2 regions of the Peribacillus sp. NPDC097224 genome follow, and region 2 is predicted to be linked to the other one. Evidence: riboswitches for the same ligand, from Rfam matches in the RefSeq annotation. Region 2 holds a riboswitch; the other holds the start of a gene.

Region 1 (4,252 bases), on a different contig from region 2:
TTTTTAATCCCCTTTTGATTTTCCACGACATATTGACAGGATGACTGGATGAGCTCTTTAGCTTCTGCGGAAAAATCCAAATCTATAAAAGGGTCCCCTTGAACCTCACCTTTACGAAATCCAGTGACGGTTTCAAATCTTGGATTGACGTTTATGATGGTTCCTTTCAAATCAAGCATTAACATGGGGGAAGGGTTGTGATCAAACAAAGATTTATAACGCTGTTCACTAGCAAGCAATTGACTTTCCGCGGTAATTCTTTCTGAAATATCCCTACCTATGACTACTAACCCTTTTCGTGAACCATCTTCATGAAATAATGGGACTTTGATGGTATCGAAGGTCTTAAAATGACCGTTTGGCAGTGGAATATTCTCCTCACAACGGGTAATCTTCTTCATTGCCCATGTTTCTTGATCGGAATCTTCACAGTAAATCAATGAATCTCTGTAGAATTGGGAGTACTCGGCAAGCTCGCTATCTTTTTTTCCTTTATAGTCCACACTCTCCAATTGGAATAACTGAAGTCCAAACGTATTCGATTCTAGCCATCTACCTTCTCCATCCTTAAAATTCACAAAGTCTACCATTGAGTTAATAAGGGTACTTCGAAGTTGTTCTTCTTCTTTTAGTTGTTTGAACTCTTCTCTTTTAGATAAGTAGAGAAATAAAATCAAACCGATTAATAGGACAAAGATGAACCCTTCTGCTCGCTGGAGTTGAAGGAACGCCTCTTTAGTATTCAAGGAATTCGTTAAATAGTAATTGAAAACAAGTAATGTGGTCATTCCAGAAAGAATGTAGATTACTAATATGATACGTCTCGGCATATGGGTCTCCCTGAATTCTCCGACATTTCAAAGCTGAAATACATACACATTTTAACAAACTATTGGCTGAAAATATACGATTCCACACAAAAAAACAGGCAGCAAGGTTACCTGTTTTTCTTAAAGAGTGATAGGTTCTTTTTTTTCTTGAAGCGCTTGTAGATAAGGAAAAAGGTTAAGAGCAGGAAACCGAGTACAATCAATGTATATTGATTCATCTCTACGGAAAGAAGTCCATATGGAATTAAAGAGAGAAAGAAGAAGTAGATGAGATTGCCTAATGCTGTTGCCATTAAGAAATCTTTGAAGGTGACGGAACTAACTCCAGCTGCAAGGTTTATTAAACTTGTCGGTATGAAAGGGAAAATTCTACCGGTAAAGACATACATAAACCCATGATCCTTGACGGAATCCTGCCAGTCGGTACCCATCTTTCTTAAAATCAATGACTGGAACCAGTGCCTGGCAGCGTAGAAAATGGTTCCTGACGCGACCACGCTTGTTAACCAACTCCATAGATACCCGAATGCAAAGCCAAAGATCGTTACATTAATTGTTAAAAGTAAAATCAGGGGGATGACAGTAAAGGAGTTCTGAATGATCATCAAAACGAACGTCACTACAAAGGTAAGAAGGAGATTTTCTGTCAATATGGATATCACGGATTCCAAGTCGCTATTCCAAATCATCGTGAATAATTCTGAATTTAGCCCGATGAATGTTACTACAATCAGAAGGACGAGTAACATCAGTATTTTTTTCTGCAAAAAGTCACCACCATTTATCAATTTTTTTGAGTATGGTTGAAAAAAAGAGCCGCTGCATGTAGCAGACAGCTCTTTGGATATAGATTGTTCTTTTACTTTATGCACAGTGAGTTCAAAGCAACTTTCCAAATTGAATTCTTTTATTCATCATATAAATGATGGGTGCCCCGATCAGTAGGACGAGGAATTCCCCGGCTGCTGTTGTTGCCCAACTTATTAAGAATGGCAATCCTAAGACTAGATTCAATTCTATGGCTATTAGGAACATCGTAACCGTGAATATGATGATGGTCATGGCCATTCGACCCTTAATGCCCGTTATGAAACGGGAAGAAAAGATGACAAGCAATAAGGCTATCAGAGATTGCCCGACCCCAAAAATCAAGTCATATGCCCCTAACTGTGAAAAGAAAAGGTTCGATATGAACACACCGACGACTATGCCGGATATATATTTCTTATTAAATACAATAAGATGATTCAACATTTCGGGAATGCGGAATTGAAGCACCCCAAACATAATCGGCTGAAGCACGAATGAGACAGCGATATAGATGGCAGCCAATAGACCATTTATCGCGAGCGTACGAATATTCATTTTTTTCTCTCCCTAGTTTTTTATCGTGGGATGGTTACGAACCACGTTAGGCTTTTGCCCGAAGTTTAATAGTATCGTATTTTGGCCTCTTTCGTCAATTTCAAGATTTTATGCGAAATATTGAATATTTAGAATAAAGGAAAGAGATTTTGCTTTACTATAGTGAAGAATGGTACGATTCATAAAAAGAGTTAAAGGAAAGGGATGAAAGTAAATGTCAATCGAGAGTGTTAGGGCCCACTTTAAACAATGGAACAGGGAACATGATGTGATGGAATTCAAAACATCTAGTGCCACAGTAAACCAAGCTGCGGAGACAATCGGGGTTATACCCGCGCGCATTGCCAAAACGTTGTCATTTAGGGGAGAAGGAGACCAAGCACTTTTGGTCGTGGCCGCTGGAGATGCGAAAGTCGATAATAAGAAATTCCGGAAAATGTTTGGGTTCAAGGCAAGGATGTTATCTCCAGAAGAAGTTCTTGAACAGACCGGACATGCAATCGGGGGTGTCTGCCCATTTGGATTGGCAAATGAACTGGATGTTTACTTGGATGTTTCGATGAAACGGTTTGAGACAGTTTTCCCGGCTTGCGGGAGCGCGAACTCAGCCATTGAACTTTCACTCGGGGATTTATTTCAATTCTCAAAAGCAAAGGACTGGGTAGATGTTTGCAAGGACTGGGAGCAAGAAGTGAATGAAGATATGCAGAAACATATCATTTGAATGAAGATATGCAGAAACATATCATTTGAATGAAGATATGCAGAAACATATCATTTGAATGAAGGAATAAAGTCCACTTCATGTGGACTTATTTCTGATAGTGGGGAGTTATTAGGTTCTAATGAATTAGGATAGAATGCCAATGATGGAGGGTCATGGATGTCCAATGTAGAGTACAAAAACAATAATAGTAGTTATCACAGTCTTAAAAATCTATATGAGGAAAATATCACGGTCAGAAGCATAGCCCAAGAGTTTGAGTTTTGTGGAAAAGATGAATCGGCCATTGATATCAAAAATGTAATGGAGGAAAAACACTTTGATACATTGGCCGTGAAAGACCAGGGGGAAATCGTTGGTTATATCGATAGACATGAACTTGGCGAAGGGAACATTTCGGATTATATGAAGCTCTTTTCCCCAAGGGAACTTGTATCGGATTCAACGCCCTTGATCCAATTGTTAGGCATTTTTAAGAAGAAAACGAGGGTATTCGTGTTAGAGAATAATTCAATCAAAAAGTTAATCACGCATGCCGACCTCCAAAAACCACCAATCAGGATGCTGATTTTTGGCTATATCACTTTATTGGAAATGAGACTTAGTGATATTATCATGCATCGATTCGGGGGTGAAAGCTGGTATCCGATGATTAGTGAGGATCGTCTACATAAGGCAAGTGAATTATATGAAAGGAGAATGGAGAAAAATGAGGAGATTAATTTAATTGAATGTCTACAAATTAGTGATAAATTCGACATTATTCATAAAGATAAAGAGTTGAGAACATTTTTTCAAATCCCATCCAAAAGTAAAGGGAAGAAAGATGCCAATGCCATCAGGAAGTTACGGGATAAGATTTCGCATGCTAATGAACTTGGGATGGATATGTCTTGGATTGAAATCATAGAAGTGGTCGAAATCTGTGGCCGCTTGCTGGAAATCTCTGAGTCCTATCATTATGAATGGGGGTAAACAGATAGAAGGATTGGAGAAAAAGGGAGAGTGCTGGTTGCTCCATTTTCAATATCCAGGAAAACCTTGAGGAAGTCGTTAGGAGAACCTGTTAGTATGCGGTTCTTTTTTTGTTGCGGAAAAAAGCTGCCTGAATGGAAGGCAGCTTTTCTCGGTCTTTAAAATTCAGGCAGTTCATCCAGATTATTTTCTTTAATGCCATCAGGCTCACTCCGCAAAATGTCCCGACCATATTTATGAAAGACATCTACGTTTGCGAGTGCACCAGCCTTGGCTTCTGAAAGAGCGGTGGGATAGTCCAGTTCCCTTCCGGTATTTGTCTTGATGGCGATGATATTATCCTCTTCATTCTTCCGTA
Region 2 (4,252 bases):
CCCCTCGCGTATCTAAAAGTAAAGAACATATAATAGAAGAGAAACGGCATTTAATAGAAAGTATGACCTCCCCATCCTTTTCCTTACACGCCCCGTTTATTTCCCCAGATATACGTGTGCAGCTGGGGGAGCACCTTCACATCATTCAGTTCGTCATCGGCAATCACCCGATTAATTAACTGTTCATATTTTCCCAACAGTTCACTGACCAGCTGCCGATCGTCCGTCGTCACGCTGTCATCATTGCCTACCTGCAGGTAATAAGGAATGCCTGGATAGCGGGCATGTACATTCTTCGCATATTGATAATCAGCTTCATCAAATACGACAATCTTCAAAGAGATTTGATTTTCATCCCTTCTATTGGAAAGCTTAGATAGGATATCATCAAGCACTTCAAAATCGGTCTTCATCCTTGAACTTGGCGGTTTTGGTGATATCGTCAGTTCATCAATATCGAGAAACCAATCCTGCCACCGGCTACCTTGTGTCTCCACGCCAATTCTGATGTTCTTCTCTTTTAAAAGGGTGATTAACTCAGCCATATTCTTCAAGAGGCCGGGATTGCCCCCGGATATCGTCACGAAGGAGAAACCCTTGCCTCCCTTGAGTTTTAGCTCCTCCCATATTTCTTCAGCTGTCATGTGGACGATATCTTCCTTTCCTGTCCCATCCCAAGTGAAGGCGGAATCACACCAAGCACATGAATAGTCGCACCCAGCTGTCCGGACGAACATCGTCTTTTGCCCGATGACCATGCCTTCCCCTTGAATGGTCGGCCCGAAGATTTCCATGACGGGCAGCTTACTCACAGTCCATCCACTCCCGTCTTGCTTCAGCATAACTCGTCGGCGTTTCATAAAGACGGACAAATTCAACCCTAGCCCCTTTATAGTCCTTGTTTTGCAGGGCATCAGCCATCTTTTCATAAATCCAGACGACGATATTTTCAGCTGTTGTATTCATAAGTGGCAGCGTTTCATTCAAATAGCGGTGGTCAAGATGAATGTCGATTTCTTTTTTCCAGATTTCTTTGATGTCGCCAAAGTCGATCATCAACCCACGGGAATCATTATAGCCGCTTATGCCAAAAATGACTTTATACGTATGGCCATGCAGATTCTTGCATTTCCCTTCATAATCATGAAGATGATGAGCTGCATCAAACGTGAATTCCTTGCTCACGAGCACCCGTCTTTGATGATAGTTCAATTGATTACGATGAATGTCCTGTTCTATTTTTTGAAGCTTATCGACAATCTTGAACCCATACATTATAGGTTCACCTGCCGTCTAATCACATAGTCATCCAGACCCTTTTTTCGAAGCTTGCATGCCGGACACTCCCCACAGCCATCTGCTATGATTCCGTTATAACAAGTCAGCGTCTTTTCACGAACGAAATCAAAGGCACCCAGTTGATCCGCCATTTCCCATGTTTCTTCTTTATTCAGCCACATAAGCGGCGTATCTATAACAAAAGACTGATCCATCGAGAGATTCAAAGTGACATTCAACGATTTAATGAACACATCCCGGCAGTCTGGATATCCGCTAAAGTCCGTCTCACAAACACCCGTTACAATATGCTTCGCCCCAATTTGGCTTGCAAGCACTCCTGCGAAGGACAAGAACAGTAAATTCCTTCCCGGTACGAATGTAGACGGTAACTCCCCTTCTTCCCCGTCCGCCACAGCAATGTCACTTCTCGTCAACGCGTTCGGCGCCAACTGGTTCAACAACGACATATCCAAAACATGATGGGGGATGTCCAGTTCCTTTGCAATATTCCGTGCACAATCAATTTCCAAGCTATGACGCTGATTATAATCAAACGTCACTGCCTCCACTTCCGAAAAACGCTTCATGGCCCAGAATAAACACGTCGTACTGTCTTGTCCCCCACTAAACACCACTACTGCCTTTTCTTTCTTCAACATTATGAAAAACTCCTTTTTTACGGAAAAAAACAGCACCCTAAGAATAGAGTGCTGCTTTTCCTTAGTTTTTTTGAGAGGGTAGCTAGAACCTCTTCCGCCTAAAGCGGATTATAATCTTTTCTCTATAATCATAACGCAATATGCGGGATCATATCAATATATTCCATAAAAACAAAGAAATCCCCTGTCTTTTCAGCCCAATTTCCCCTTTTCTCTTTAAATATCGGTCCCCATTTCCGATAAACAGAAGGTAAACTAATCTACCGAAAAAGGGGCCGTATACTTGAAAAAGATTAAAACAAAGGTATTGTTAGCATTTATGCTAGTCATATCTTTATGCATCATATTAGGAGCCTATAGTATTTACAGCAGCAATAAGTCTCTTAAACATTCTAGAGATATCATCGACCATGAATTGCCTCTTCTTATTAAAGATGAACAATTACTCTATAACCTTTCGCAAAGAATGGCATTTGTTAGAGGGTATATCCTATTTGGAGATGAACAATATAAAGAGGATTTCCTAGCTTATACCGAAGAAAGCAAACACCTACAAGAAGAGCTATTAGACTTATCCGACTCTGAGAGAACGAAAGAAATCATTGAAACAAGCATTGATTGGAGAACCATGATCGAAGAACGCGTCTTTACCCAGTATGAACAAGGAGATGAAAAACAGGCGAAAGAAATATTGCTAAATGAAGTAGCGCCCATAAGCACGGAAATAATGGATGGCTTCAAAGAGCTCGCTTCCGAGCGCGAAAAACTGATCGTCGCTTCCGGAGAGACCGTCATCAGCAGTGGAAAATCCGTTAAAAAGACGAGTATCATTTTATCCATCATTACAGTCATAGCAGGAATTGGCCTTGCCCTTGTGACAGCCAACCTCATTACCAAACCGATCCTAAGGATCCGAGACAGGATGAAGCTAGTGGAAAAAGGTGAACTGAACCATGCACCACTTAAGCAGACATCAAACGATGAACTCGGGGAATTGACGTTTTCTACAAACGAGATGCAGAGAAACCTTCGCAATATCATCGAAAACATGCTGAATGTATCCGAATCCGTTACAAGCAAAAGCGAAGAGCTGACCCAATCGGCAAATGAAGTGCAACAAGGAAGCAGTCAAATTGCAACCACTATGTACGAGCTGTCAGAAGGCTCTGAGTCACAAGCCAACCAAGCAACAGAAATCGTCCGTATGGTGGAAGAATTCTCAGGAAAGATCCAAAAGGCACACAGTGAAGGAGAAGAAATTTCCCAAACCTCCACCGAGATCCTGTCCTTAACAAAAGAAGGAACAACCATGATGCACAAATCCGTACAACAAATGCAAACGATTGATAGGATTGTGAAACAGGCAGTCGATGAGGTAAAAGGCCTCGATTCACAATCCCAGGAAATTTCAAAGCTCGTTCAGGTCATACAGGACATTTCCAATCAAACCAACTTACTCGCCTTAAACGCAGCCATCGAGGCGGCACGCGCCGGCGAACATGGAAAAGGATTTGCCGTCGTCGCCGAAGAAGTTCGGAAACTCGCGGAACAAGTTACAGATTCTGTGGGTGACATTACTGGAATTGTTACAGCCATTCAAACAGGTTCTAAAACCGTCGTTCACTCCTTGGAAGATGGATATACACAAGTAGATGAAGGCACCCAACAAATTACCATTACCGGCCAAACCTTTGAAACCATCAACCATTCAGTGGGAGCCATGAGCAAAAAGTTACAACATATAACGAATGACTTACACTATATCTCTACCAATAGCATAAAAATCAACCAGGCCGTCGAAGACATTGCAGCCGTTTCCGAAGAGTCAGCAGCAGGCATTGAACAAGTGTCCGCCTCAGCACAGCAATCCAGCTCTTCAATGGATGAAATCACCAATCATGCCAGTGAACTTGCATCATCGGCTGAACAGTTAACAGATCAGGTTAAAAGATTTCAATTATGATGAAAGCCGCTTCCCACGCCTACCTTGTGGGAAGCTTTTCCTTGCATTTAGCTAATCCTATGAAGTTAATAACAAATATATCCTCTTCATTAAAATTGTTTCAATATAGTGAATACGGGGAATAAACTAATAACAACACAAAACAAATTATATAAAAAATTCACCATGAATCTTATACAGAGAGAAATAATTCAACTTACACTATTATTTTCTGAATATTCAATGTATAATTAATATTACTCCAGTAATATTTACATCAGTAAATAGTAGAATAACTACTTCCTCTCTAGAAGTGTCAGCACACTTTTAAAAAGCATTTGAACCAACTCTTAATTACTCTCATTCGAAA

Evidence for each region. Region 2 has a riboswitch for preQ1 ahead of queC (7-cyano-7-deazaguanine synthase QueC). Riboswitches for the same ligand answer to the same signal wherever they lie in the genome.
Region 1: another riboswitch for preQ1. It lies ahead of ACIQXR_RS10895 (QueT transporter family protein); the one in region 2 lies ahead of queC (7-cyano-7-deazaguanine synthase QueC).

Annotation. Positions count from the first base shown of each region.
Region 1 is NZ_JBIWDK010000004.1:297,725-301,976, reverse strand. It holds gene ACIQXR_RS10905 (ATP-binding protein) at 1-830, opposite strand, end outside; gene ACIQXR_RS10900 (TVP38/TMEM64 family protein) at 938-1,597, opposite strand; gene ACIQXR_RS10895 (QueT transporter family protein) at 1,710-2,195, opposite strand; PreQ1 riboswitch class I at 2,202-2,246, opposite strand; gene ACIQXR_RS10890 (YbaK/EbsC family protein) at 2,410-2,919, shown strand; gene ACIQXR_RS10885 (hypothetical protein) at 3,079-3,894, shown strand; gene ACIQXR_RS10880 (DUF3892 domain-containing protein) at 4,053-4,252, opposite strand, start outside.
Region 2 is NZ_JBIWDK010000007.1:264,066-268,317, reverse strand. It holds gene queE (7-carboxy-7-deazaguanine synthase QueE) at 84-812, opposite strand; gene queD (6-carboxytetrahydropterin synthase QueD) at 805-1,275, opposite strand; gene queC (7-cyano-7-deazaguanine synthase QueC) at 1,275-1,937, opposite strand; PreQ1 riboswitch class I at 1,996-2,038, opposite strand; gene ACIQXR_RS15270 (methyl-accepting chemotaxis protein) at 2,224-3,903, shown strand.